DNA from 2 places in the Halomonas qinghailakensis genome. Region 1 is predicted to be linked to the other one. Evidence: predicted binding sites of a transcription regulator. Region 1 holds the regulator's gene; the other holds the start of a gene.
The links. Region 1 encodes FliA, which starts transcription of late flagellar genes. Its sites were predicted from a motif close to CTAAAGTTNNNNNNNNNNCNGCCGATA; they were not measured.
Positions count from the first base shown of each region.

Region 2: fliD (flagellar filament capping protein FliD) is a predicted target of FliA. The motif match lies at 2,977-3,003, and genes of this name have one in related genera.

Region 1 covers NZ_CP096973.1:1,485,277-1,500,541, forward strand. Annotated here, with positions in the region: gene uvrA (excinuclease ABC subunit UvrA) at 1-83, shown strand, start outside; gene M0220_RS07020 (Crp/Fnr family transcriptional regulator) at 276-1,013, shown strand; gene M0220_RS07025 (hypothetical protein) at 1,109-1,897, opposite strand; gene M0220_RS07030 (adenosylcobalamin-dependent ribonucleoside-diphosphate reductase) at 1,957-4,068, opposite strand; gene M0220_RS07035 (hypothetical protein) at 4,277-4,831, shown strand; gene M0220_RS07040 (sensor domain-containing diguanylate cyclase) at 4,863-6,917, opposite strand; gene M0220_RS07045 (OmpA/MotB family protein) at 6,941-7,612, opposite strand; gene M0220_RS07050 (motility protein A) at 7,617-8,432, opposite strand; gene M0220_RS07055 (RNA polymerase sigma factor FliA) at 8,472-9,173, opposite strand; gene M0220_RS07060 (flagellar protein FlhE) at 9,200-9,673, opposite strand; gene M0220_RS07065 (hypothetical protein) at 9,807-10,436, opposite strand; gene flhF (flagellar biosynthesis protein FlhF) at 10,433-12,652, opposite strand; gene flhA (flagellar biosynthesis protein FlhA) at 12,705-14,789, opposite strand; gene flhB (flagellar biosynthesis protein FlhB) at 14,786-15,265, opposite strand, start outside.
Region 2 covers NZ_CP096973.1:1,871,619-1,886,883, reverse strand. Annotated here, with positions in the region: gene M0220_RS17355 (flagellin N-terminal helical domain-containing protein) at 1-1,097, opposite strand, end outside; gene fliD (flagellar filament capping protein FliD) at 1,476-2,894, opposite strand; gene fliD (flagellar filament capping protein FliD) at 3,133-4,485, opposite strand; gene M0220_RS08895 (hypothetical protein) at 4,790-5,119, shown strand; gene M0220_RS08890 (serine hydrolase domain-containing protein) at 5,700-6,701, shown strand; gene M0220_RS08885 (YqhA family protein) at 6,717-7,355, opposite strand; gene M0220_RS08880 (exopolysaccharide biosynthesis protein) at 7,421-8,014, opposite strand; gene M0220_RS08875 (tellurite resistance TerB family protein) at 8,065-8,520, opposite strand; gene yejK (nucleoid-associated protein YejK) at 8,651-9,664, opposite strand; gene M0220_RS08865 (ABC transporter permease) at 9,861-10,622, opposite strand; gene M0220_RS08860 (ABC transporter ATP-binding protein) at 10,619-11,554, opposite strand; gene M0220_RS08855 (peptidylprolyl isomerase) at 11,613-11,891, opposite strand; gene M0220_RS08850 (serine hydrolase) at 11,974-13,038, opposite strand; gene M0220_RS08845 (heparan-alpha-glucosaminide N-acetyltransferase domain-containing protein) at 13,100-14,206, opposite strand; gene M0220_RS08840 (hypothetical protein) at 14,376-14,690, opposite strand; gene M0220_RS08835 (TRAP transporter large permease) at 14,992-15,265, opposite strand, start outside.

The DNA of each region.
Region 1 (15,265 bases):
TTGCCAAACAGGACGTATCGCACACAGGTCGCTTCCTTGCCCCACTGCTCAAACGCGGCAATCGTGCCAAAAAGACATCCTAACACCGCTCCCAGGGCAAGCACGCCTTACCTGGGAACATAAAAACTAGCGAACCCTAACAAGCGAACCCTAACAAGCGAACCCTAACAACAGAGAAAACCAGCGTTACGAAAAGAGCAAGCAACATTGGCTGTCTCTGTTTATATTTACTAGCAAAGCAGCCTTCGTTGCTAACCTTTTAGGAGAAGGAAGCTGTGGATCAGGATAAAAGCTGCATTATTAAGCACTTCAGTCACTATTGCTCGCTAACCGAAGAAGAAAAAGCGCTGTTGAACGAATTGGAAGAGAGCCCTACCGATATAAAAGCGGGGGCGCTGCTGTGGGAAGTGGACTCACCCGCGAATGAGTTCTGCACCCTGCGCAGTGGCTGGGCTTATTCTTATCGCCACCTGGAAAACGGCGACCGTCAAATTCTGGAAGTATTTCTACCTGGCGATATCATCGGATTGCGAGAGTTTGCGTTTTCTAAGCGACTGGAAAACGTCCGCATGATTACCGATGGCGTAGTCTGCCACTTTCCCCATAAGCGCATGCTAGACCTGTTTAGGCAGTCACTGACACTCACGTCGGTGATGTTTGCCATTGGCAGTCGCCAGCAGGCCCTGCTAACCGAGCGATTGGTTAACTTAGCAAGACGTAGCGCTAGACAGAAAATGGCCCACTTCCTTCATGAAATGTACCTACGCTTACGCCAAACCAATAAGGACATTGGCGGTCAGTTCCGCCTACCACTCTCCCAAGAACAGTTAGCCGACATTTTAGGCTTAAGCCCTGTTCATGTGAGCCGAACGTTCAGTGCATTAAGTGAAGATGGCTTGGTATACCGTGACCGCCATCACGTCACGATTCCCGACTTAAAAGCGTTAGCTGCCGAAGGTGAATTCGATGACTGCTACCTGACGGATAATGTCAGACCGCTACTTAGCGCCTAAATCAAACGCCGTGCTCCCTCATCTAAACGAACTCCGCCGCATGACCTGAAAAGCCACGCGGCGGTTTTGTTAATGTTCGACTTAGTGAGCCTAGCTTAGCCGCATTTAGACCAGCCACAACCGGCATAACAGGTTGGACAGCCATCCATCATAATGAGGTCACCACGACACTCAGGGCAGGTACCCACGGTAGCTGGGCCACTGCCTTCAGGCTTTTTTGCAGTGTTCTCTGTTTCAGTGGCACCGCCAATCGGTTCAACCGCACCAACGTGGCTTTCTGGTTCATCTACCGGCGGTTGCCAAGCATGGCCATGTTGCAAACGGTGCGCATAGCGCGCTACCAGTGTCTCTACCGGCACTTGATTGCCATCTTGGTCCAAGAAACCGCGCCGATAGAGAATTTGCTGGATCGACCAGGCAATTGCCGCTACTTCTGAATCGTGGAACATGGGCTTGTTCCAGCGGTTCATTCCACAGCGCACCAACCCTTTATCCCACGCAACTTTGCGCAGGTCAGCCACCGCCTGGGTGACGTACCCCCCGCGTGCAGCCAAGGAGAGGCTACGCATCGTCGCCGTAATCCATTGATGCTCGCTGGAAAGCTGCCCTGACGGGAAAAAGAACTCAACCGGGCGCTCAATCACCACACGTCGGCCACCCACCACGCCTTCTACCGGCATAAACGAGACTAGCAGATAAACTTTTTTACGCCCTTCTGCACCTACATAAGAGATCTTTTCAGATACTGCTTCGAGCGTTCCTTCTGGGCGCGAGGGTATCCTTACCGTCAGCGGATCTTCTTCCGGAAGTTCAGGGGCAGGGGCTGCCTGCTCCTGCTGCTTAATACGGTAACCAACTATTTTTGAAGTAATTTCTACAGCCATGATGTTCTCCACTTAGCAAAAGGTATTGGGCAATGTTCTTAACAAAGCGCATCCCATCGTTACCATTTGCCGTAGGTGCCCTCTTTTAAGGCATCAAACAGGTTCGCGGCGTTATGCTCTTCACCGTCGTAGACCACTGTTTCATCGCCGGCTAGCTCTATAGTTTCGCCACTTTCCAGCTCAAACACATAGGTAGTGTTTTTCAAGTCATCTTCACGCACCAGCACGCCCTGGAACGCTTCTGGATTAAAGCGGAAGGTGGTGCAGCCTTTCAGGCGACTCTCATAAGCCTGTAGGTAAAGATCCTGGAATTTCTCGAACGGGAACTCCGTCGGCACGTTGACTGTTTTGGAGATGGCAGAATCAATCCACTGCTGTGCCGCCGCCTGGACAGCCACGTGCTGCTCAGGGGTCACTGAATCAGCGGTAATAAAGTAGTCGGGCAAGTCGCTTTCCACTGCATCGGCGGCAATAAAGTGGCGATAAGCAGCTAGTTCGAACGAAACAACCTCGACCTGCTCTTTGGTTTTCTTTCCCGATTGAATGATATTGCGGAAATAACGGTGTGAGAACGAGGGTTCAATGCCGTTAGAGGCATTATTCCCCATCGACAGCGAAATGGTTCCAGTGGGCGCAATAGAGCTGTGGTGAGTAAAGCGCGCGCCATGTTCCGCCAGCTGCGCAACTAACTCAGGCGCTAGCTCGGCAACTTTAGCCATGTACTGGCTATAGCGAGCATGCAGGATACGTCCTGGGACTTTATCGCCCACTTCATAGCCATCAGCCGCTAGCTGAGGGCGCTCACGCATCATCTTCGGTGTAATCGTGTGCTCTTGCTCAAGCACCGGAGCCATGCCTTTTTCTTTAGAGAGTTCAAGCGCTTGCTTCCAGCCTTCCAGCGCAAGATGACGGCTTACTTCTTCGGTAAAGGCCAGTGATGCTTGAGAGCCATAGGGAATTTTGAGCATGGTCATCGTCGAACCCAGTCCCAAAAAGCCCATACCGTGGCGGCGTTTGGCTTCAATTTCGCGCTGCTGCTGCGGCAGTGGCAGGCCAGCGATTTCTACCACGTTATCGAGCATGCGGGTAAAAATAGCGACCACTTCACGGTAGCGTTCCCAGTCAAAGCGGGGCTTGTCGCTAAACGGCTCAATCACAAATTTGGTCAGGTTAACCGAACCCAGCAGACAAGCCCCTTCTGGCGGCAGCGGTTGCTCGCCACACGGGTTGGTCGCGCGAATATCTTCGCAGAACCAGTTATTGTTCATGCGATTGACCTGATCAATCAAAATAAACCCAGGTTCGGCGTAGTCATATGTCGAGGACATAATGGTGTCCCACAGCTCACGGGCCTTAATGACCTCAACCACACGGCAAGCCACGCGACCTTCATCATCTACCTTATAGCCTTCTTCTATAACGGGCCAATCGCGGTAAATCAAATCACCGGCTTTTACATCGTCTTTTTCGCCCGGGTGTAATGGAAACGCTAGCGGCCAGTCGGCATTATGCTTCACCGCTTCCATAAATTCGTCGGTAATCAATAGACTTAGGTTGAACTGACGCAAACGACCAGCTTCCCGCTTCGCTTGAATAAACTCACGAACATCAGGATGACCAACGTCAAAAGTGCCCATCTGAGCACCCCGCCGGCCTCCGGCCGATGCCACGGTGAAGCACATCTTGTCGTAGATATCCATAAACGCTAGCGGCCCGTTAGTACCGGCACCCGCGCCAAACACAAACGCCCCTTTATGGCGCAGGGTCGAAAAGTCGTAGCCAATACCAGCACCCGACTTTAGCGTCATGCCTGCATCAACGACCGAGTCGAGGATATCGCGCATAGAATCACGAATAGTGCGTGAGACTGTACAGTTAATTAGACTAACAGCAGGTTTGTAGGCTTCAGCACCAGCGTTGGAAAGAATACGCCCAGCGGGAATGGCACCATTTTCTAATGCCCAACGAAATTTTGGCAGCCATTCATTGGCCTTGTCTCCTTCAACCGCCGCAAGCGCTCGCGCGACCCGTTCAAAGGTGGCATCCACATCCTGGTCAACAGGCTGGCTATGGCGATCTTTTAATCGATATTTAGCGTCCCAGATATCTTTTGAGGGAACCTGTAGCGGGACGTCATTCGAGGTTTTCATAGCCTTTGTTGCGGTGCTCATCTTGCGAAACTCCTTCACGACGGGGTGAATATAGCGCTCAAAACGGTGCGATTATACGGCCTGTGGCTATGAAGTATAGACATGACTTCACACTATATGCGGCACTCTTATTGTTAACGACTACTACATATAGGAAAATCAGCGCGTTACCTTTTGCTTATCTTCAACAAACGATAGGCTAATATTTTTCTTGTGCGATGCCACCCTTATGCCTACTTTAAAGCCTTTTGCGTTAGCGGCCTTTAGCGCCACCTTGCTCAGTACCGCCGTGTCTGGTGTTGCGGCCACGTTTAATAGTGACGCGATACAGCCCCATGGTCACTGGCAATCAATGATGCTCTCATTAGGAGATGAACGGCATTTTCGCGCCGTGGAAACCCATAGTTATTCGGATGCCACGCTAAGCCTTAACGCAACCCAGGGGGTATGCGACTTACCGTGGTTGGAAATGCGCGTTACCTTGGATAAGCAGCAGGGCGAAAGCCGCGCGGTAAACTTAGTGCCCACCAGAATCCGGGTAGATGACACGCCGATCATAGACACCATGGCGGAATTTATTACCGAGCGTGGGGATGATGGGTTTTATGCACACTTCTACCTGAACGACTTACCCACGCTGATGGCGCAAATGAGCCAAGGCGAGCAGCTGTTTCTCGGCTTTGACCAACAAGATAGAGATCCGTGGTATATGACCTTTAACCTTGATGGTGCAGATGAGGCCATCGACAGAATGCAGCACTTATGCAGCTCTGCTGATAATTAACACATGTGCAGACAATCAACAAAGCTGCTTGTTATTGCACATTTTTTTCAGCAATTTCAACACGATTACGACCATTACGTTTAGCACGGTACATCGCAGCATCGGCCCGGGCGATGATTGTTTTACAACTATCATCGGGTTGCCATACGGCAACACCAATGCTGACCGTCATCGGTTGGTTCAAACCTGTTACCTGAAGTGTGGCTACTAGGCTACGTAAACGTTCTGCAAGCCCCTCAGCAGCGTCCATACTGGAGTGGGTTGCCAACACCACAAACTCTTCACCGCCCCAGCGCCCTAAGTGGTCACAGCCGCGTAGGGAGCTTTCCACCATGCGCGCCAACGATATCAACACATCATCACCCACACTGTGGCCAAGAGTGTCATTAATCTGCTTAAAATGATCAACATCGAATAATAGCAGGGCGAACGCCGCTCCATAACGCTTTGCCGCCACCAGCTCCGCATCAATGGCTTGCTCAATGCGGTAGCGGTTCCACACTTGAGTGAGTGGGTCAAAGTGCGCCAGCTGTTCTAAGCGTTGATTTGCGTCTGCCAGCGCCTTACGCTCACGCTCTAAGTGCATGTTAAGCGTACTAATTTCGTAAGCGGAAATAGCCAGCGTTAAATCTTCGCCTAGATCCATTGCAGCCAAACGTTCCACCCGCTGCCACGCTTCGCTTTTACCCGTGACTTCTTCGCACCATGCAGCAGAAGGCAGCATCATCATCGGTGTCAGTGGCGCTGAAGGGGGCTGCATTGCCCAGTAAAGGGTTTCTACTTGCTCAGGACGAAAAAATATCAGCCAGCCACGCTGAGAAGGGTCAGTAGGCAACGGCACTGCCAACACACCACTTTGCTCTGACATGCCTAATGAGGACGTTAATGGCTCTTTTGCGGTCTCTTGGGTGCACCACGGACCACTATGGACATGTGCTTTTTCAATCCGCGTCACTAGCTGGCTAATGGCTTCAGGCTTAGGCGTATTGCCTGCTTGATAGACACTGCCTTTTACCCACAGTGCAACGCCATGGGCACGAAAGAGCGATTGCCATGTCTCCGCGTGTTCCGTAAACAGCTGATAAGGACTCTGTGGCTTTAACCGATTATTAGATGAAAGCACCAAGCTATCTTGTACCCGCTGCAAATAGCGTGCTTCCTGGCGGGCTCTCAGTAACAACAACCGTTGTGTAGCCATTTGTACTAAGGTGCGCACTGCATCGCGTACCGGGGGTGTTACCGGATAGGCAGATGCCGAATGGCAGAATAGCAGGCCCCATAGGCCAGTATCGCCCTGCATAGCAACGCTTAGCGCACCGCGTACCCCTAGGCGCTGCAAATACTGCTGCCGTTCAGGAGCAGGAGCACGTAAGAAGCAATCACTCAGGTCTACGACGGCTCCCCTTGGCAGCAAGTGCTCACAGGGTGCTGCAACGTCTTGAATAAGCCGTACCGGATGTCGCTCGTAGGCACCCCGCAGCGCAACCGGAAAGTCCTTGGCGGGAAAACGCTGACCCAGCAAGGCAGGTAAGCGGCCTAGTGGCACTTCTCTACCTGGACTAACGCTACCCGGTTTAACACTGCCTGTCGCCAACGATTCCGCGACAATTAAGCCATGCCAATCACTATCGAAATGGCACACTGACACCCGGTCATGCCCCGTTAGCTCCTGCACAGCCATCACTAGATAGTCGAGCAACTCTTCTTGATGGGTGGCTTCCGCTAGGCGCATCAAGCGTTCATTCACCGTGCCGAGTAAACGCTGTTTGCCTAACGTGTGAAGAGGTTCTATCTCAATCACCACATGCATCCCTGAACGGTAAGCATGGAGTTGAAAACGCTGAGAGCGGGTGGGGCATTTAAACGTCAGCGGCCCGGACAAGCGCTGCTTTCCCTGTAGTTCATAGCGTACGCGCTGGCTTAAGCGCTTGCCCAGCACGCTCGTTAACGTTTGGGTACGCACGTCAGGGATAGGTATATTTAACAGCGATGACAAATTGCTACTAACGGCCTGGATGCGTCGACTATCAGCGTCGAGAACCAGTAAGGCGCCGAACGCCTGCAGTAGCGGATGATGCTTCGACACAAAAATAGCCTCAAGAAATCTATTTACCCCTCAGCCTGCTGCCGTAGCAACAACTCAACGCGCCGGTTGGCAGACCTGCCTTCCAGCGTTGCGTTACTTTCCATGGGTTGGGTATCGGCATAGCCGACTGCCCGCATGCGTGAAACAGCCACTCCCTGACGCTCAAGGTGACGGACAACGGCAATCGCACGCCCAACCGACAGTTCCCAGTTTGAGGGGAAACGCGATGTGGCAATAGGAATGTTATCCGTATGGCCTTCTACCGAAATTTGACCATCAAAGGAATCTAATACAGTCAGAAGGCTTTCTAACACATCTTGCCCTTGTGGCGTTAATACAGCGTCTCCACTAGGAAAAAGCAAACTATCGTCAATGCGCAGCGTAACACCTTCTTGTCCCTGAGAGACACTTACCCCTGGGATATTAACATCTGCCATCTGTGGCTTTAGTCCGCTGTAGCGAGGATGGATACCCGTTGCCAAGCTGGCCAATGGAAGCGAGGTAATAGCAGTGGCTGAGCGCATCCGGTCATTATCAGAGGCTTCGCCACCGCCCGGTGGCGTTAAGGCAAGCAGCAACACAAACAGCGTGATTAACAGCGTCAACACGTCTAGGTAGCTGGTAAGCCAGCTTTCATCTCCTTCACCGGAAACAGGGGGTAGCTCTAATGCATGCCGTGAATCCCGATCAAGCATCGCGCTATCCTTTTGCCGCAGGGCTAGCCGTTGGTCGCGGCTTTACCGTGGCATCGCGAATTTCGTCATGATAATTGACGATAAAGGAGTTAAGCGTTTCTTCAATAAATGAGGGTAGGCGTCGTTTGGTAATCAGGGAAATGCCTTCCAACACCATGTTCATGGTGATGAGTCGCTCTTCCGTTCGCCGCTCTAGCTTGACGGCAATAGGCTTGAACACTAGGTTAGCCAGCAAAATACCATAGAACGTTGTCAGCAGGGCTACTGCCATACGCGGGCCAATAACATCAAGATCTCCCGCATCCATTACTTCCAGCATATTGACCAACCCCACCAATGTGCCAATCATACCGAAGGCGGGCGCGTAGGTGGCCATGGTACGAAATATCTGCGCCTCAGCATGCTCTCGCGCTTTTAATCGTGCGATGCGCCAGCGCAACATATCGAAAATTTCGTCTTCTTTTGTATTCGCAATTACTAATTGAATGCCGGTGCGCAAAAAGGGGTTTCGAGTATGCTCTAGCTCCTTTTCAACCGCCCTGACATCTCCTTTAAACCATAGCCGCGCCATGGAAACCAGCTCGTTAATGTCATCGCGCACATAGGTATTTTCACGCCGAAAGACTAGGCCTACTAAGCGCACTACACGGAGCACTTCCTTCAGTGGATAACTGATAAAGGTCGCTGCCAAGGTACCCGTCACTACAATGGCTAACCCCGGTAAATTAAGAAAACTCTCGGGTGACTCTGCGGTAAAAAACAGCACGCTTACTAGCAATACCATGCTGGCAAAAATGCCGATCAACGTAGATGGATTCATCAACGGCTCCTCGCCGGTTATTAGCGATTTAAATAGGTCTTAGGCGGCATCATACAAACGAGCACGAAGCCTGCTAATTGCTTGGCTGTGGAGCTGGGAGACGCGAGACTCAGTCACGCCCAGTACTGCTCCCACTTCTTTAAGGTTCAGCTCTTCTTGGTAATACAACGCCATTAACAGCTTTTCGCGCTCGGGCAACGCCTCAATAGCATCAATTAACGACTGGCGCTGCTGGTGGTCTAACAGCTGATCGAAGGGCAAATTGTTTGCATCTTCTTTTGCTGGCTCACTCCCTTCGGCCACTAGCTCTTCAAAGGGCAGTAATTGACCACTATTAGTATCATTGAGTAATTGTTGATACTCATTCAGAGGCATTGCTAAATCCCGCGCAATTTCGCTCTCTTCTGGCGGGCGTCCTAACTGCTGTTCAAGGCGTCTCACTGTATTATCGACGGCCCTAGCAGAGCGACGGACGCTACGAGGCAACCAGTCACGCGTGCGCAACTCATCCATCATAGCGCCGCGAATACGCTGGCTTGCAAACGTGGCAAATGTTGCCCCCTGGGAAGCATCAAAACGCCCCAACGCTTCTAATAAACCCACCATGCCCGCCTGAATAAGATCATCTAACTCAATACTCGCGGGTAATCTTACCTGCAGCGTTAAGGCCTGACGCCTTACCAGTGGCATGTATTGAGTTAACAGCTCGCTCTGTTTAATCCTGCCTTGTGCTGTATACATCCTGATGCCTCACGGCTAAACACTGTTCACTGGTAGTTCACGATCACTTGCAATTTCTGCACTCGCACTGGTCGCTGGCCCGGTGCTAATGAGAAACGAAAGTGCAGCGGCCCATCCACCTGTTTACCGGCTAATGCTGAAGTCATCCCCCGCATTGCCGTTAAGGGAACGCACTGTTCAGGATGACATAGCCACGCATTCACTGGCGTATTGGCTGGCATTTGAAAGCGCCAATGAATACGCCCTATCACAGCACCTTCTACCTGTGCCTCCGTTGGTGGTTCAATAGGCTGGCTACTGATTGCGCGGTCACTCATCGTGACAAACACGCTGGGTACCTCTGTACTCCAACTTCCAGTCGCGGCATAGACACTTCCGCTGACAACGCTTAGTGCCACCATCGCTATGCTTTTGAGCAGTCGAGCGGGCGTTGGGCCAACGGCTAACCAGCCGATTTTAAAGCTAACATTTTTTGGGCTAGCATTTTTGAAACAAATCATTAGGTGAAAACTTCTTGCGTCACATGTGTGTTGCGGCGGTGCTTCTTGAAACTGGTAGGCAGGTGCATTGTTATTCCTTATAAAAGCACTGGATACCGCAGTTAAGACGCGGCCACATTGCGTCAGGCTAGCGTTATCGCGCAAGCAGTAAAAGCTCTATATCCAGATAGTAACGGGCTGCTTCTCGTAAGTTATCGAGCAGGCCTCTGCGCGACAAATGAGGCTCATGCAATGCTAACAACTGCCTTGGACCACCGTTTTCATGCACGTGTCGAAGAACACGATACATCTGTGCGAAGGCATCAGCATCGCTATTAATCCACAAGGCCCAGCGCGAGTAGCGAGCTTTCAGTTGGCTAAGGTCGTCGGCTTCAGCATTAACGATGCGAATGTCCCAATCATCCGGATCACCAGCCCAGCGACGGCCTAATACCGACCACTGCGCCAAGCGACCTTTTACTTTTGCCACCTGCTGCTCTCCACCGTTAAGCAGACCAACCACAATAAGCGGTTTTTGCGGAACTGGCGTTGGCGTTGGCGTTGGTGTTGGCGTTGGCGTTGGCGTTGGCGTTGGCGTTGGCGTTGGCGCAGCGATTAACGGCGACATTATATGATCTGTCGTATTCTCCCGTGGCTCAACCGCCAACTTCTCTTCCACAGGCTCGCCCCCAGCAGGTTCGCCCTCTACTGATGGCACTTGGCGCTGCTGGCGCTGTAAATCTGCCCACTTGCGAAGGCCCGCCGCCTGATCGTCGGCGCTCATACCAGCCCCTCTCGGCTAACGCTGCTAAGTTGGCGAATAGCATCACGCGCCATAAACGCGTGGACAAGCGCATCTAACATCGCTGTATCGCGCCGTTTGCGCGCGGTGCCCAGTAGTCTTAATAGATCGGAACGCAGCGCTACCGACGCCTCATCGCTAGCAGCATCTAGGTGCCCCACTGTTGCAGCGATACCACTGGCCATCAACAAGCGCACTTCGGTACTTACCTCACCGTTATCCGCCTCTTTCAACTGCTGCCAAGCACGTTTGGTTAGGCTCGATAACCCTTCGCTTTGAAGCTGGATAACCAGCAGCGAAAGTACGTCTGCGCCTAATCGGGCAGGCGTTAGCCAGTAACGACGCGCGATACGTTTGCCATTTTCCGGATCACGAACATCACCAACCCATGCCAATAGCGGAGTGCCAGCGGCATCTTCCACCTTGATATAAGTACTCCATAGCTGCATCGTTTGGCCACGAAAGCGCAGATCAGTGTGATGTGAAAGCGGGCTATCTGTGAATAGCTGGCGCTGGGTATAACGTTCGCCCTGACAGTATACCCGCTGGGCAGCCGTTACTAGTGTGATCCAAGTCAGGTGTTGGTCTTCTAGCCACGCTAACGTGGTAGGGTCAGGGAATACAGGTAGCAAATGTACTGCCGCTCCCATCGCTTCACCCTGGTGTAACAGCCGTGTGTGCCAACCCGCTGGTTGACGATGCTGCAAGCTGGTTAACGCAAGCCAACCACCGTCTGCATCTATTCCGACATCAGGCATCGTCCAGTCACAGCCGCGTTCGTTTCGGCGGGGAAACCATGCCATGCCTAGCCCCTTTCCCGCACAAGGCACGCTTACTAATAGCGCATCGAGACGTTTATCTTGCAGCACGCCAGGCAAAGAGGCGATATCCCAGACAGACTCTAACGCTGAGAAGCCGACCACCCTGTCACGTAGCCGCGTCAGTACAGAGCTAAGGCGTCGGCCTTGGCCAAGCACGTCGCGGGACCAGCGTGGCAAAGTTACCGACTGAGCACCCATTGAATTCCCTGCAGCAGGGAAGCTGTGTGACTCTTTCCCTTGGTTTGGATGAGCAGTAAGCGCTTGGTCAATTAATGCAGCAGGGTCAGCAACCGCCATATCCTCAGGAACCTGCTGTCCGTAAGAACCGAATAGCACGCGCATGCCATGGCGCATGACAATATCAAGCACGGGCGCTAAACGCCCGGCTTCGTCCTGCTTGGTAATAATACAATCATCTAACTCAGCGCCTGCTGCCCGCGCCGCTTGGCGATAGCGCAATACGACCTCTTCCAGCGTTTCAGGCTGGCTGGCGGCATTCAGCAACAGCACTAATCGCACGGACGCTTTCCCGCCTTGCAACTGAGCAATTTGCTCAATCACACGCTGGTCCCGCTGGCTCATACCAACGGTGTCGATAATCACCCATTGCTTACCTTGCAAACGACCTACTAGCTCATCTATCGGTTGTTCGGTATCTAAGGCGTACATGGGGGTATCAAGCAACCGGGCATAGATTCGCAGCTGCTCGTGGGCACCAATGCGGAAGCTGTCGGTGGTGACAAGCGCCACGGGACGCGTCCCATGGCGCATCACAAAACGTGCTGCTAACTTAGCCGTGGTAGTCGTTTTACCCACCCCCGTTGGCCCCACCAGCGCCACAATACCCGCCTGATCAAAAAAGCCGTTTTCCTCTTTTAATACAGGCAGTCGCGCCATTAGCTGGTCACGAAGCCATGCCATAACAAGCGTGCTATCAGCCTCTGGCTGAGCCAGTGCCGCTGGCAGTTCAGCGAGCACTTCGTCACTTAGCTCTTCGCTAAAACCAATGCTCAACAGCTGCTGGCGTAATCGAGCTTGAGGGGCGATGTAACCCTCTGTAGCAGGCAGCTCGGCAGCTGACTGCCGCTGAGAAAGCAGCTCACGCATCTCCTGCATCTCACGCAGTAAGCGCTCACTCATCACTTGAAGCGGATCAGAATCGCGTGGTGGGAATGCCACCTGAGAAACAGAAGTAGACGGTGGGAGCGCTGAGGGAGAAGGCTCGAAATGATCGACGGCTTCATCTGCCATCGCCAAAATTTCAACACCGCCCTCGGTACGACGATTGGCCACAATTAAAGCGTCCTCGCCCAATGCTTCACGCACTTGGCGCATCACATCACGACTGTTTGCTCCAACAAACCGTCTTACGCTCATGCTTTATCTGTGCCTCTATTTGATGGCTTAAAACCAATGCTATGTATCACTCTCATGTCCGCCCTCCGACTACCGTGGTGACTCGCAACGTGCGGTCATCTGGCACTTCCGCCTGGGACATTACTACCAAATGACGCATACGACGACGTAAGAAACGCGATAAAACAGCACGCAGCGAGTGCTGCACCACCAGCACCGGCGCTTCACCGCTACCTTCATGACGCTCTAGTGCTTGCTGCGCCTGGGTCATTAGCGTATCAGCAAGTCCTGGCTCCATCGCACCATTACCGTTCATTGCCTGCATCAGCACTTGCTCTAACTGAGCATCTAGTCCCATCACGTTGAGCATTTCCTGGCCAGCAAACCACTGTTGGGTAATTGCTCGACCCAAGGCAATGCGCACTAAGGCGGTCAGCTCATTGGCGTCTTTCTGCTGTCCTGCATGCTCTGCCAGGGTATCTAGCACGGAACGCATATCACGAATCGAGACATCTTCATCCAGCAAGTTTTGCAAAATGCGTTGCAGCACGGTGAGCGAAATAGCTTTGGGTACGACCTCTTCGACGAGCGATTTTTGATCTTCCCCCAGCTTGTCGAGCAGTTTTTGTACTTCTTGACGCCCCAGCATTTCAGGCGAATGACGATGGAGCAGGTGGTTTAAGTGAGTGGCAATCACCGTGCTAGCATCTACGACGGTGTAGCCGTACACCTGGGCATGTTCACGCTGATTGGCATCAATCCAAACAGCAGGCAAACCAAAGGCTGGATCTTGAGTAGGCGTGCCCTGCAGTTCCCCAGAGACTTGGCCTGGATCGATTGCTAACCACTTGCCTGGCTGCGCTTCTGCTCGCCCGATTTCGGCCCCCTTCATAGAAAGGACATAGGTATTAGGCGGTAGCTCCAAGTTATCGCGTATATGCACTACTGGCGGCAAGAAACCAACTTCTTGAGCAAATTTCTTACGCACACTTTTTATACGCCCGAGTAGCTCTCCTTTCTGGCGGGAATCCACCAAGGGAATAAGACGGTGCCCTACTTCAAGGCCTAGCGTGTCAACCAGTTGCACATCCTCCCAGCTGGCTTCTGGGGTTTCCTGTTGGGGAAGCGGTGTGGCCGTTATTTCTTCTTTTACTAGTGCCTGCTCTTTTTGGCGAATGAGGAACCACGCTAATCCCCCCAGCAGCGCTGTGAAAATAAGAAATACTAGGTTCGGCATACCGGGTACCAAACCTAACAGCCCCATCACCATAGCAGACAAGATCATGACCTGTGGGTTTACGAACAACTGGCTGATCATTTGCTGGCCAACATCTTGATCAGTATTGACGCGCGAGACAGTGACACCCGCGGCGGTAGAGATAACTAGCGCAGGTATCTGGGCCACCAGGCCATCACCAATAGTTAATAACGTATAGGTACGCGCTGCATCCGCAAAGCCCATATCGTGCTGCATCATGCCGATCAATAACCCGCCGATAATATTGACCACCATAATGACCAAACCGGCCATGGCATCACCACGCACAAACTTACTGGCACCGTCCATAGAGCCGTAGAAATCGGCCTCTTGAGCGACCTCAGCGCGGCGCTTTTTAGCATCTTCTTCGCCGATTAAACCGGCGTTGAGGTCCGCATCAATGGCCATCTGCTTACCGGGCATCGCATCCAGCATAAAGCGCGCCCCCACTTCGGCAATACGCCCAGCGCCCTTGGTAATAACCATGAAGTTGATGATCACAAGGATCAAAAAGACCACCAGGCCAACGGCGAAATTCCCGCCGACCAGGAAGGTACCAAACGCCTCAATCACCTTACCGGCCGCATCGCCCCCTTCGTGGCCTTCCATAAGTACGACACGAGTCGACGCTACATTAAGCGATAGACGTAAAAGTGTTGTGAACAAGAGAACAGCAGGAAATGCCGCAAAATCGAGCGGTTTTTGCGCAAACATGCTGACCAGTAACACCATAATGGCCAGCGCGATATTAAACGTGAACAGCAAATCGAGCGCAAAGGGCGGCAAGGGCAGAATCATCATGCCCAAAATCATCAAAATCAGCAGCGGCCCTGCGAGCAACTTCATGCGCACATCGCCCATCCAATCGCGCTGATTGATCAATTGGGTTAAGCCTTTCATGATTGCGCCTCACTGCCACCGGTGTCCCGCTTGGAACGTTCCATGTCGGGGGGAACCGGTAAGTTGTCTGGGGTTGGGGGCACCTCGCCTCCTTGTTGTGCAACCTGTTTCAGGCGGTAGGCCCAAGCCATCACTTCAGCAACCGCAGTATATAGCTCTGCAGGCACTTCAGCGTCTAAGTCCACGTGATGATACAGGGCACGCGCTAAGGGCGCTGCTTCCAATAGCGGCACACCAGCCTCTCGCCCTATTTCACGGATACGCGCGGCCACTGCATCGGCCCCTTTGGCCACCATCCGCGGCGCACCCATACTACCTTCCTGATACTTCAGGGCCACCGCATAGTGGGTAGGGTTGGTGATGATAACGTCGGCGTCAGGCACTTTGCTCATCATTCGTCCCCTCGCCATGGCTTGCTGCTGCTGGCGAATACGGCCTTTAACGTGGGGATCGCCTTCCGACTCTTTGTGCTCTCG
Region 2 (15,265 bases), 390 kb from region 1:
CTAGGGGTGCTAGCACCTGGGCCAGGCACTTCAGTAACTGCAGTAAACTGAGATGCAGCTGTTGTGATATTGGTGACAGTTGAAGGTGTACCAGTCGCTGCATCAGTAGAAGTAGGTGTAGTCGTACCAGCTAAGCTAACAGTTCCATCATCAGCAATAGTTGCAGCATAGGTACCATCGTTAGCAGGTGTTGTACCATCAGTGACATCTACAAAATAGTCGCCATTATCATCTTCGACAACGGTAAACGTAGCAGCTGCACTGAACCCAGCAGCTTCAAGATCAATGCCTGAATCATCAATAGCAGTAGTGTCTGGAGTAGTTCCAGTTGTAGTTACAGTACCATCAGTATTGTCGATAGTCGCTGCGTAAAAACCATCATCAGCAGGATCAGTGTTACCTGTAATCTGAACAAAGTAATTGCCATTTCCGTCGTCAAAGACCCCTTGAGCCGTACCATCTGCTCCTGCACCAGTGGCAGTTGTAATGTCAAAATCAGCAGCAGCTTGAACAGGTACTGCATCACCACCTACCGCGTTAACAGTTTCAACCTCAACAGACTGTGCTTGACGCACATCAAAGTTAGCTAAGCCAAGGGAGTTTGCGTTAGTAGTTTTAATGTTAACGTCAATAGTCTGACCATCTTCAGCACCCACTTGAATGGTTAGCGGGCTGGCAGCTTCAGAAAGCACACGGGTACCGTTGAAATCTGTTTCTTCAGAAATACGGTTAATTTCATTCAAACGCTGAGTCACTTCGTCCTGAATGGACTGCAGGTCATTCTGGCTGTTGGTGCCGTTCTGTGCTTGGACAGTTAGCTCACGAATACGCTGCAGGTTATCGTTGATCTGGTTCAGACCGCCTTCAGTAGTCTGTGCGATGGAGATACCATCGTTAGCATTACGCTGTGCCTGAGCCAGGCCGCTGATTTGTGCGGTCATACGGTTGGCGATGGCTTGACCAGCTGCATCATCTTTGGCGCTGTTGATACGCAGGCCAGAGCTCAAGCGCTCCATAGACGTGGTCAACGCGTTTTGCGACTTGTTCAGGTTCTGCTGGCCGATCATCGATGTGATGTTGGTATTGATCACTGACATGGTGTGATTCTCCTTGCTTGGACACTGGCCTAGTAGGCCTGCTTTTCGGCCACTGTGTGTGCCGTTATGTTAATTAACGGCACGGCGGGGGGAATCTTTAGGGCGGCTGGTAAAAAAAGATGTAATTTTTGGTAACTGAAGGAGGAGGGAAGCAGCACTTTTAGGGAAGTTGAGGTTTATTCACTGTCTTCGCAGCTGAGATCGCGAGCTAAAGCTTCCTCCTACAAGATAACGTGCCACTGTTCTATTGTAGGAGGCCACTTCCAGTGGGCGATGGCGGCGTAGCCGCCCTTAGTCAGCATAAACTGCAAAGCCTAAATCATCGTCGAAGTGTCGAACCAGAGCTAACGCTGCTGCCTACAATGCACAGCACCGTGATTATTTCTTGCGGCCTAACTGATTATCCAGGGCATCGAATTGCTGGGTGAGGTAGCTGCTCATGCTGTTCATCTGGGCGATCATTGAATCTAGCTGGCTGAACTGTTTACGGTAGCGGGAGATGGTGCCTTCAATGGTTTTTTCCATGCGTTCGAAGCGGTCGTCTAGGCTTTTGACGCGGTTTTCTGCGCCGCTAATCGCTAGTTTTACTACGCCGTTGTTGCCGAGCATCTGTTCGATGGTGGTGTTCAGCCTGCCTGCCATGCCGTTTTCTGCTGCATCCCCGGCAAAAAAGGCGTTTAACGCCTGGGGGTTGTTGGCGACTAAGTTATCTAACGTTTCTTCATCGACTTTTAGCTTGCCATCCCGTTGCAGGGTGATGCCTAGCTGGTTAAGGGTCGATAACTCGCCGCCTTCTACGCCGCCGGTTAGCACGCTGCGCAGCCGGGATTCGATGGTGCGCACGGTGTTGTCGCCCACTAGCTCACCGGCAGTTTCGCTGTCGCCGGTAAAGCTGGTCAGTTTGCCAATGGTGCCTTTTAGGTCGTTAAACGCTTTTACAAAACCGTTAATTGCTTCGCGCTGTTTTAGCGTGTCGCGCTCTACGTTAACGGTGCTGGTGGCGGTTTCGCCCTCGGCAATGTTGAGTTCTGCAAGGTTTAGCGTTACGCCTTGAATCGCGCCTTCGATTTTATTGTCAGCGCTGCTAATCGCAATGCCGTTCACCGTTAACGCAGCGTTTTCACCAGGGCGCTTGGTGAGTGCATCTTCAGCAAAGGGGCCTGTCACTACGGCAGCATCGGCGTCAACAAAATTGAAGCTTTCAATAGAAGCCTCTGCACCGGTGGTTTTAGAGCTAAGCGCCAGCCGATAGCCGGTGCCGTCGTTAATAATGGTCGCGTTAACCCCGGCTTCTTTGTCGGCGTTTATAGCATCACGAATATCAGCGAGGCTGCTGCCTTCCGCAATATTGATATCAACGGTGTTGGTTGCGGCCCCTTCCCCACTGCCAAAGGTGAGCTGCAGCGCGGTCGCCCCTTGCAGGTCAAGCGCCTGGTCTTTGGTATCGACGCGGCTAGAGGCCAGCGTGCCAGAGGTCGCCAGTTGGCTGACTTCAACCCGATAGCTGCCTGGCAGCGCATCAGCGGCGGCAGTGGCTTTAATAGCTTCTCCACTACCAGTGCCACGCACATTGGCGGAAAGGCTTTGGTAGAGTTTGGGGTCGTTAATTTTGGCGACCGCATCTTGAAACGAGTTCAGCGACGTTTGCAGCTGCCCGAAAGCAGAAATTTTCGCCTGCTGCTGCTTCTTTTGAAGCGTAATCGGCGCGAGTTTACCCCGCTCGGCGGCCTGCAGCTGATCAAGCAAGCCAGTAAGGTCAAGGCCAGAACCAACGCCAAGAGAGGTTATCGTCGCCATGCGGGGTGTTCCTCAGTGCAAAAGGCTAAACCAACAAGTAAGTTAGGCGCATTGCGAGCGCCCTGTTAATAGATATTAACGTTATCGGCAGAAAAGCGCGCAACTTTAGCGCTTTTTCATGGGTTTGATATTTTCTTTTGGTGTTTTTTTTTATGCTGAGCGCCAAAAAGGGGCGTCTAATAAAAACGCCTGGGCAGTCAATGCCCAGGCGTTTAGCAACGACTTAACCGCTTAGCGTTTAGTTGCGGCCCAGCTGGGCATCAAGGGCATCAAACTGCTGGGTAAGGTAATCGCTGGTTTGGTTCATCTGAGCGATCATGCTATCTAACTGGCCGAATTGGGTGCGGTAGCGGGAAATGGTCTGCTCGATGGTTTGTTCCGTGCGGAGGTAGCGTTCACCCAGAGACTCCACGCGGTTTTCCGCGCCGCTAATAGCCCCTTTTACCGCGCCGTTGGTACCTAGCAGCTGTTCCAGGGTTTGGTTAACTTGCCCAGCCATGCCTGAATCATCCGCATCGCCTGCGAAAAACGCCGACAGCGCATCCTGATTATTGGCAATAGCGTTATCAAGTTCGCCTTCATCAATAGACAGCGTGCCGTCACGCTGTAGCGAAATACCGATATCGCTAAGCATTGAAAACTCGCCTTCAATACCGCCACTTAATACGCTGCGCATACGCGATTCGACGGTGCGCACTGCGCTGTCGCCAAGCAGTTCGCCAGCGGCACCGGTTTCCGCATTGAAGCTGGTTAACTCGCCAATGGTGCCTTTTAGGTCGTTGTAAGCATCAACAAAACCGGTAATCGCTTCACGAACAGCGCGTGTATCCTGCTCGACTGCCACGGTGCTATCACCCTCTTCTTGAAGATTAAGCGTAACGCCTTGAATTGCCCCTTCCACTTGGTTGGTGGGGCTGGTAATGGCGATGCCGTTAACGGTCAGGGCGGCATCGGTGCCTGCTTGCAGGGTGTTATCGGTGTCGGCGGCGAACGGTGCCGTGCCAGCATCGGAAAAGCTAAAGCCGGTAATAGAAGCGTCTGCACCGGTTTCGCTGGAGCTAAGCGCCAGCCGATAGTTCGTGCCGTCGTTGACGATGGTGGCGTTAACGCCGGAATCTTCGCTGGCGTTAATCGCATCGCGCATAGCTTCTAAGCTGCTATCTGCGCCAATGGTGACCTCTTTGCTGGTGCCATCACCGAACGTAAACGTTAACGTTTGCTCGGCGGTGGTCAACGGCTGATCCACCGTTCCCACCCCTTCAGAGGCTAGCGTGCCACGGGTAGCCAGTGTTTCAACGCTGACATTGTAACTGCCGGGCTGCGCTTCGCCATCGGCGGTGGCGGTAATGGCGCTGCCCCCCACATTGGTGGAAAGGCTTTCGTATAGCGCGCTGTCGTTTAGCCCAGCAGAAGCTGTTTGAAACTGGGAGAGTGCACTTTGCAGCTGACCATAGGCGGAAATTTTGGTCTGCTGGGTTTCCAGTTGACGCTCAATTGGCGCAAGCTTTCCCCGCTCTGCATCTTGCAACTGATCTAACAAGCCGTTGAGATCGAGCCCTGAGCCAATACCGAGTGATGAAATGGAAGCCATAAGTTACTGCCCTTTTTTTAAAAAACGCCCATCACGCTGGCGCTGCTCATGCGTATGAATGTGATTTATTAATAAGCATTATCGGCCATTTATTCTCTAACTTGAATCTAGATGGCTTTTTCTACTGGCCAAAAGGTAAATAATTGTAAAAGATTTGGCAATTTGATCCTTCGCCAGTGAAATAGCGGGCGAACACGCTTACTAAACCTCCTTCCTAAAATCATAGACCTTGGTCTAACAGACTAATGACTGTATAATGCACTGCAACACGTCCATTTTGGCACTGTTTGCAGGAGAATGACCTATGACTCCCGAGGTGTCACACCCAGCCTCTACCGTCGCGTCTGCCACGTATCATGTGCAGCGTAGCCTACGTCACTGCCTTTCTACCGTTGCCGAGCTGCTTTATGACAACGGCCATGTACTCGAAACCGTAACGCTGCCCCAGAGTGGCCTTACTCGGCGCGAATTGATGGATTTAAATAGCCACTGCGCCAGCTGGAAAACCTGTCAGCGAGTGCTTGAAGAGAGCGGCGCCGCTGAACTTAACGACTATGGCCGCTTTGTGCTAACCCCCATGGGGCGCGAGATGATGTTTGATATGTTCGGCCAGGGTGCCGCTGACTGCGCTTGATCGCGCTCGCGTTACCAACGTTCTATCGATAAACACCTCTTATCGTTAAAACCAAATCGTTAAAACCAAGACGCCCGCACACCGTAAGGATGTGCGGGCGCCTTGCGTTTGGCGTGCTGGCCTCACATTCAGCCGTTTATTAGCGCAGTCCAAGCAACGAAAGAATAAAAAGCACGACAACGATTAGGCCAATAATATAGATAATGTTACGCATAACGGCACTCCTTGCTTTTTGCGTTTGAGGCTTTCACTTTTCAAGCTTTAGGTTTCAAAGAAGGCAACAGAATGCTTACCTTTGAAATAACACCCCAAGCCTAGCAGTGATTGGTTATGTTTGCGTACTTTAGCCACAGCTGGCGTTTACTGAGATTTATTGAACCTACCGCCGCTTGTTTCCTCAAACGTTACTCCTGTAAGAAAGTTGCAAGAGATACAGGCCTTAGACATGCACTTTAGGCATAGACCTTAGAAATAGTCCTTAGACATGGTCCTTGTAAAAAGCCTGTTTACTTATCTTTTCTCTATCTACCCTCTCTTCTCCGCCAAATTCAAGGCCAAGCTTGATGCCAAAGGGGCTGCAATGCGCGCTACTGCTTTTCCTTTACTGTTTGTTTTTACGATGGTTCCGTTGCTGCCTGCACTTGCTGCTGCAAGCCAGCCATCAGCCAGCACACTGCAAGCGCTTGACCAAAAAGCGGGTGAGCTACGCCGTGTGCATACGGTGGTGGTGGCTTATCAGGGCGATATTGTTCACGAGCGTCATCAAGGCGGGCCTGGGCCTTCCACCCCCGCTAACATCAAATCGCTTTCAAAAACCGTATTGGCAGCCATTACCGGTGCGGCCATTGAAGACGGCATTATTGCATCTACCGAGCAGCCGTTAGCGGAGCTGTTAGGCCAACTGCCTAGCGGCGTTGACCCACGGGTGAATGATATTACCGTGGCGCATCTGCTTGCTTTACAAGCAGGCCTAGAGCGGACATCGGGCAGCAACTATGGTGCCTGGGTCGCCAGTAACCACTGGGTAAACGATGCGCTCACCCGCCCGTTTGTGGATGAACCCGGTGGGCGCATGCTCTACTCCACTGGCACTAGCCATTTGCTCTCTGCCGCGCTTACCCAGGCGAGTGGTGAAAGTACCTACGCCCTTGCCCAGCGCTTGCTTGGCGAGCCGCTAGACATTGCGATTCCTACCTGGCCACAAGACCCGCAAGGTATTTACTTCGGCGGCAACGATATGCAGCTTTCCCCAAGAGCGCTCGTCGAAATCGGCGAGCTTTATCGCAATGACGGCATGGTAGATGGCAGGCGAGTATTACCGGAAGGCTGGGTAGAGGCATCGTGGACGCCAAGAGGCCAATCGCCCTGGACAGGCGATGGATACGGCTACGGCTGGTTTGTCACCAGCTTGGCGCAGGAGCCGGTTATGTACGGGCGTGGATACGGCGGGCAAGCGCTTTATGTAATTCCTGAGCGGGAGATGACCGTTGTGATCACCTCCGACCCAACGCCGCCTTCGCCCGGCGGGCAGTTTCAGCAGCAGCTCAACCAGTTAGTGGTGGGCTTGCTGGAAGGTGAATAGTGAGATGCCGCGCCTCTACTCTCCCTTATGCCCTAGGCTCATAAGATAAAGCGCTGCGGCAAGCGCCAGCACCGAAAGCGCGAGGTAAATGGCTTCCAGCGGCGTACTAAAACGGATATCTACCACGGCGCGGAAAAACTCAATAATCACCGCCAGTATCACCACGCGGGCAATTTTATCCTTGAGCTGATCCAGCGAGCCGACGTTAAACGGGTGTGTGGGATAGCGCACTTCCGCTTGGTCGATACGGGAAACAAACAGCCGGTAGATACCTAGCCCGAAGATTAGCAGCACAATCGCGATTAAATACACATCAACGGCGATGATGATGTCTGGCACCAGGGTGTCGTGGATATCTATAGAGCTATCAACGAGGTAGTAGCGCAGTACGTCGCCTACCACGGTTAAAATATCCAGCGTGCCGACGATAAACAGCATCAGTGAGCCTAGTAGGCTTGGCACTACCGCCAACATTACTAAAAAGCGCGAATTCCAAAGCGCTGTTTCAATTCGCCGCTCCCAAGGTGACTGTTCATGCGGCGCTTTAGGTGCTGGTGGCGAAGCTGAATGTGTCTGGGATGAATGTGTCTGGGATGAATGCACCTGGGATGAGTGTGGCGATGATGACGATTCAGACGGTACTGGATCAGACATAGTGCGTGCTTACTCCTGCAAAAAAGTCGCCGATTTAGGCGACATTAGGATGATAGTATTCACACTTATAGCACGTTGATCAGCACCACCGTAAACGTCACCCCAGTCAGTAGAAAACCCAGCGAGAGCATGATGCCGTCGCGGGCCACTAAGCCTAAACCAAACAGGGTAAGCGCCAGGCCTGCGCCGTTGGCACTAAACGGAATAAACTCCATCGGCGGCATGGCTAACGCAATGAGTAAACACATCACCGCGGTCACGCGTATGCCGATATAGCCGGTCATCCACGCTAAACGTACACCTAACAAGCTATCGACCCATTTGGCGGGCTTTTTCATATAGCGAATGGCTTTATCGAATTTTTCCCGTGAAATCGAGCGTTTTGTCAGCCATTTAGGTAACCAAAAAGTTTCTCTGCCGATTAATAGCTGAACAGACGTGAGCACTACCAACACCGCCATCAGTGTTGGCATACCAGGAATATCACCGATGATGGGCGCGAGCGTAATTAGCCCGGCGACCAGCAACAGTGGCCCAAATGAACGCCTGCCTACCGCGTGAACCACGTCGTCTACGCTTACCTTGGCTTTTTCACGCTCCATTCGTTCCATGGTATTAATCAATTCGGTTAAGTTCGATGCATCCTGCATATCACTCATTGGCGTCTCGGCGCTCCCTTCCTGTGGTTTAGCGTCTGTCCTGTGGGGCATTAGTCATCGTGGGGCGTGCTTTCAAGCTTGCTGCGAATAAAGTCGCTGTGGCTAACGTGTAAAAGGTCTGCCAGCCGCCGGATACGATGCTCTTCGAGCGGGTCGACGCTGCCATCGGCCCAAGCAAGCTGCCACATTAGCGCGACTAGCTCATAACGCTGCTCATAACCGTAGTGCTCTTTTATCAAGCTGACAAACTGGTAATGATCGACGGCATCATCCACTTCGGCTTCCGCTAACGTCATTAACTCGTTAACGTCACTTTCACTTAAGTGGTAGCGGTTGATAAGCATTTGCTTAAGTGCGGCGCGTTCAGCATCGCTTTTATCGTAGTCAGCACGCATGATTTCACACAGCAACGCCGCCGTTGCGAGTTCTAGCGTCAGGGTTTGGTTATCGCGCTGTTCAGGTTCTGCCAGCGCGCGTTGGAAGAAATTGCTAATGGCATCCAGCACGTTAAGCTCTCCTGCTATTGAGTCTTGCTGTTCGACTGCAGTTACCGCACTAAGTGCCTAGATACTGGCTGAAAACTGGAAGCACTTCTTACTCCTCACTCCTCATTCCTCATTCCTCACTCCTAGCTCCTCACTCTTTGCGCTTCGCCAGCTGCTCTTTTAGCTGCTTGGGCACTTGCTTGATAATCAGGCGATCCTGGTGTTCATCGTACTCGATGCTGGAACCAAGCAAGTGGGAATCAAAACTGATCGACACTCCCCCAGCGCGCCCGGTAAAACGGCGAAATTGACTGATGGTGCGCTTATCTGGCGGGATCTCCGGTGAAAGGCCGTAGTCTGCATTGCGGATATGGTCGTAAAACGCTTTGGGCTGTTTTTCGTCTACCAAGCCTGAAAGCTCTTCTAGCGTCATTGGCTCGCCACGGCGCAGCTGCTCGTTGGCGTAATCAACCAGGGTATCGGTTTTTTCTCGGCTGGCTTCGTCGTCGTAATCCTCTTTTTCGACGTAATCACTGAAGGCTTTCAGCAGCGTACGGGTTTCGGCGGGGGCATCAATGCCCTCTTCCATTCCCAACAGCGCTATCAAGCCATCGGCGAGCTTTTTGCCGCCGCGATCTTTTAAAAACGATACGTACTGCGCGCTTTCAGAATCGCTCTGCCACTGAGTCAGGTTTACCCGTGCCGCCAAGGTAAGCTGGCTGGTATTCAGCTGCGCGGCGGGCACTGCTTGGTGCTCTGCGTTAATGCCAATCCCTTCCCGCTGATGAACTAAGCCTAGAAACAGCGTCTCAGTATCGCCTTGGCGCAAGTGAGCAAACACCAAGTAGCCGCTCACCGAAAGCTGCTCTTGCAGCGTTTGCGCAAGACGTTCGGCAATGGCAATCGAAAGCTGGGTGAAATCCTGCTCTTCGGCCATGTACGCCCGCAGCCAAGCCACCAGCGGCCCAGCCTGCTCGCCCTGCTCAGCAAACCGCCCCCACCCTTTGGCTTTGGTGTTGTAGGTATCGTTTAACGAATTCACCAGGCTTGCCATCACGGGGTCTTCGTTGGCCGCAGGCGTTGACGCCGGTGCCGCCGTGACGGTTAAGCGCTCGCCATCTAGCGATGGATCAAGGCGGTGCACAATACTTTGCAGTAGCGGCATAAGCAGGAGTTACCTTTTTTCTAAAAACGATTTATCTAAGAACGAATTATCTAAAAACGCGGTTTAGCTAGGAAAGCGATTTAGCCAAGAACGCGATTTAGCTAAGAGCGCGGTTTAACCAAGAACGGTTGCTTAAAAAACAATTCATCATCAGCGCGGTGTGGCCAAAGAACCGCTCAACAGGCAATCGGCAAATTCAGGGCTTTAAGCGATAACCGGTGCGGAAAATCCAGGCGATAGTGGCAAGGCTGGCGGCTAGGAAGAGCAGGATCATCGCCACGCTGGCCGCTAAGCTGACATCGCTAATGCCGTAAAAGCTCCAACGAAACCCGCTGACCAAATAGACCACTGGGTTGGCCAGAGTGACGGTTTGCCAGAACGGCGGCAGCATATCGATGGAGTAAAAGCTGCCGCCCAAAAACGTCAGCGGGGTGATGATTAACAGTGGCACCAGCTGCAGCTTGTCGAAACCATCCGCCCAGATACCGATGATAAAGCCTAGCAGGCTGAAGGTGACGGCAGTAAGCACCAGGAAGGTCAGCATCCAAATCGGATGGGCAATCTCTAACGGCACAAAAAAGTTAGAGGTCAGCAGGATAATCAGCCCCAGCAGGATCGACTTCGAAGCAGCCGCGCCCACATAGCCCACCACCACTTCTAAATAAGAGATAGGCGCGGATAGGATTTCGTAAATGCTGCCGGAAAACTTCGGGAAGAAAATTCCAAACGAGGCGTTAGAGACACTCTGGGTCAGCAGCATCAGCATAATCAGGCCGGGCACAATAAAGGCACCGTAGCTGACCCCGTTAATCTCGCTGATGCGTGAACCAATCGCCGCGCCAAACACCACAAAGTAGAGCGAGGTAGAAATTACCGGCGACACAATGCTTTGCAGCAAGGTGCGGCGGGTGCGCGCCATTTCCGCCATATAAATGGCGCGAACGGGATAGAGGTTCATGAGCGCTCCTTTACCAAGTCAACGAAGATATCTTCCAGCGAGCTTTGTCGGGTATGCAGGTCTTTAAAGCCAATGCCGGCCTTTTCCAACTGTGTGAGCAGCGCAGAAATACCGCGCCCCTCCTCTTCCTGGCGACCGTCGTAGGTGTACACCAGCTCATAGCCGTCGGCGGTTAGGCTCAGCTCGTCTTGCTCAAGCGCGGCGGGAAGTACGGTAAGCGGCGTGTGCAGCTGAAGCGTCAGTTGTTTGCTGCCAAGCTTGTTCATCAGCGCTGCTTTCTCTTCTACCAATACAATCTCACCGCGATTGATGACGCCAATGCGGTCAGCCATCTCTTCGGCTTCTTCAATGTAATGGGTGGTGAGAATAATCGTGACACCGTTATCGCGCAGCCCGCGTACCACGTTCCACATATCACGGCGTAGCTCGACATCTACCCCAGCGGTGGGCTCATCCAAAAATAGAATGCGCGGCTCATGAGAGAGCGCTTTGGCAATCAAGACGCGGCGCTTCATACCGCCTGAAAGCGTCATCAAACGATTGTTGCGTTTATCCCACAAGGCTAGCGACTTAAGCACTTTCTCAATATGCGCTGGGTTCGGCGACTTGCCAAACAAACCTCGGCTAAAACTGACGGTGTTCCATACTGTTTCAAAGGCTTCGTTGGTCAGTTCTTGCGGCACAAGGCCAATAAGCTCACGGGCCTGGCGATAGTGGCTAACGTTATCGTAGCCATCGACGACCACATGGCCTTGGGATGGGTTTACCAGCCCGCACACCACGCTGATTAAGGTGGTTTTACCCGCCCCGTTGGGGCCAAGCAGGGCAAAAATCTCACCTCGTTGAATAGTTAAATCCACACGGGTAAGGGCTTGAAAGCCACCTTCGTAGGTTTTGTTCAAGCCTTCAATAGTAATAATGGGATCGTTCAAGGCGTGCTCCTCACACCGCGACAGTTGTGCCGCGGTGCTTAACGGATGTTCGGCGCCATTAACTGCGGCTGGTGATTTCCAACAGGTGGTAACCAAACTGGGTTTGTACTGGGCCGTGTACTTTGTTCAGGTCACCGCTGAAAACGACCTTGTCGAATTCCGGTACCATTTGGCCGGGGCCAAAGCTACCCAGGTCGCCGCCTTGACGGCCAGATGGGCAGCTAGAGTGCTGCTTAGCCACTTCTGCGAAGTCACGACCGTTTTCGATCTCTTGTTTCAGTGCGTTGCACTGCTCTTCACTGCTTACCAAAATATGACGGGCGCTGGCGCGTGCCATAACAAGCTCCTTATTAAAAAGCCCCAAAGCGGCGTATCAGTTTATCATGCTGGTACAGAGTTAGGCGCTAGCGTTAGCTTGATTAAGGGCCAGCGAGCGCGCCGCTAACACGCAGCGCGTTGCCTACACTTGCCAGGGCGCGTTCGTGGGCGCTTACCGGCAGCGGGCCTCGGCTACAGGCGACAACTACCCAAGGCCCCTGGGCTGAAGAAATACGTGAGGCAATACCCGCATCGCAGCTGCGACGGTGCTGGGTACCGGTTTTATGAGCAAAATGAACGTCACTGCCCATCCCTTGTTTCAAGCGGCGCTCACCAGAAGACGTGCGGCTCATTACCGTCAGCAGCGTTTGGCGCTGCTCGGTATTCAAATCCGTCATGCCGCCATGGTGAAGCGAGGCCAGCACATCCCCGAAGGCGCGCAGCGTGCCTACGTTCTCACCCGTGGCTTCATAGGCATCAAAGGCGCGATCGTAGTCCGGTTGCTTGAAGGCATCTTGGCGCACGTTAAGGGTTTGGGCTAACGCTACCGGCCGCTGGTTAATACTGTGCTTGCGCAATTCCATAAAGTCTAAACCACCTAAGCCCTGAGCAGCGGGATGAAGCTGGCTATAAACGCCTTGGCGTACTCCCACAAGCTTGCTAATCGGCCCTAGTGAGCTGGGCCTTCCACCGCTCGCGGCCACCATGGCCTTCGCACGTTCATTCACTGCCGGAAGCCCAACACGGTCAATCAGCATATCCGAGGCGGTGTTATCGCTAACGGTGATCATCTGTTCCAACAAATAACCAATAGAAATAGGCGTGCCTGGATCATGCCAGTTAACCGGGCCTGCGCCATCTACATAGTCGCTGCGCGCTAAGGTAATCCGCTCATCAAGCGATAGCCTGCCAGCCTGGCGCTCGGCCAACACCTGAGCAGCCACCGGTATTTTTATCAGCGATGCCAAATACCACGGCTCACCGGCTTTCCAGGAATAGGCTTCGCCACTGGCCAAATTATGCACATACACGCCTAACTGCCCGCCAAATACCTCTTCGATAGCGGCCATGCGAGCATTTAAGTCGCCCTGCCAGCGGCTCTGTTTATCGACTTCATAATACCAATCTGCATGAACAGGCAGCGCTATTAACAGCGCTACTACCATTAGCCCGCGCTGTATCCAGTGTCGCAAATCGTCAACTCCCGTCAGTTTAATCGCGCTTACCTTACCTATGAGCCGCCATCCAGCGGGTCAGCCAAATCCACAGCGCAGCACCCAGAATTAACAAGCCGCCAACGCCAAGCGCCTGTGGGTAGCTGTAGGCCCCATCGCCTTCCAATAAAAAACGCAGCACCAGAAAAATCATCACGATATGAAAAATAAACGCTTTAAGCGCATCACTACCAACGAGGGTAAGGGGCAGCAGTACTTTCGCAGCGGCTTTTCCACCGGCCAGGGCTAACCCCAGCAGCACCAGCGCGCCGCCCAAGCTAAACAGCATAAAGTTCATTCCTGGCGGGTGTTTCCCCACATTGCGTGCCACCGCCAGCATCGCACCATGAACATCGCCCTCGGCGATAGCTATGCCATAAAAAGCGGCTACCATCAGCGCACCCACCCCTACCAGCCAAAGAATTAAGCGGCGGCGTAAGGCGGCATCGAAATAGCAGCGTAGCAGCGCCTCACCGATCAATAAGCCAGACAGTATGAGTGGGGCGCGGCTAAGCTGCCCCCAGGCATAGTGCTCGTCATGGTCGACCAAAAACGCTTTTAAGAGGTCATAGCCCCCAAAGGAAAAGCCTTGTAACCACGCTGAAAGCGCCGTTAATCCTACGATGGTTATTAAACGCCCCCACAGTGGCGTTTTTGCCCACAGCGGCAATATTAACGGCACCCAAAGCAAGGCAACGGCATAGAAACCTAGAATCTCTACCCAGATAGCAAATCGCCCATAGAGCAGCGTATCAACAATATCGCTAGGCGAGCTAAAGGGCAGCATTTCTATAACAATCAGCGCCTTATACCAAAACCAAACCTCAATGGCCCTTACCCATAGCTTTAACCGCCGCTTGGGCCAATCGTCACGTTGGGTGTGCGATAAGAAGGCCACCGCCAGCGCAATACCAAACACTAAAATAAACAGCGAGGACGAGAATTTCGTCAAAAAATGGATAGGTACCATGCCCCAATCAGGCACATTACGAATACCTACTAAACCACTAACAGCATGGCTAATAATCATCAGCCCAATGGCGATACCGCGAGCGAGATCAATCGCCTCGATACGGCCTTGCGCCTTAGGAAGCTGCGGCATCTCCATCCAGTTCAACACGTCGGTAACGTCCTTGTGGCTGATGTTAATAATAGGGCTTTAACCATAGCCTATTCATTGCCCGCCCCCTACTTAACATCTTTTAACGCAAAAATGCCCCGCAACTGGCGGGGCATTTCATGGTTCATCCGTGAACCGGAATAGAAGTTAATCCTTTAGCAGTCATGAGTTACCTACCGGAATCATCTTCCTCTTCAGTTTCCCATGTGTCTTGCTCTTCTTCTTCCTCTTCATAGGTAAATTCTTGCTCTTCCTCTTCGTACTCGGTCGTTACACCTTCATTAGTAGCGCCTTCAGTGGTGGCACCTTGCTCTTGATCAGAGTCGAAAGAGTTGTAAGCGCCCTGCTCATCCTGGGTGGTTTCTTCCTGAGGAGCGGGCTCATAATCATCGTTGCCTTCCATGCCAGCAAAGGCCAGCGGGCTAGCGATCAAACCAAACGATACGCCTAAAATGCCAAGTTTCTTGAGAGCTTCCTTTTTCATGGTCATGCCTCCTGATATGGCTTCACTTTTACGTCAGTTTTCAGTAATCAAAAAAATTCGGTGATTTGAAAACGTTGGTTAGTGGCAAGAACGTTATGTCTTCCTAACATTTCGCTCTTGCCCAGACTATTGCAGCCGCCATACCAGAAAATGCCAATAAAAATAAAAACTCTATAAATACAATATCTTAAATAAAAATTACGCATGCCAACCGAATGACAAAACGATTTTTAATTAGCGATTTATTGTTTATCAATGACACATGAGCCCTGCTGTAGCATGTCAATCGAGATTTGGGTATTTAATACCCCATCACCCTGGGCAGCCACGTGGCAAGTTCAGGTATAGCGATCAACAATAAAATTGTAGCGAGAATAGGTAACAAGAACGGCAATACCGCCTTGACCACCTGCCCGTAGCGTAGTCGCGTGATTCCCACCATCAGAAACAACACTGTGCCAAAGGGCGGTGTGATAACCCCAACTGAAAGCGTAATGACCATCACAATACCGAAATGAACAGGGTCTAACCCCGCACTTAATGCGGCAGGCACAACAATCGGGGTGAAGATCAAA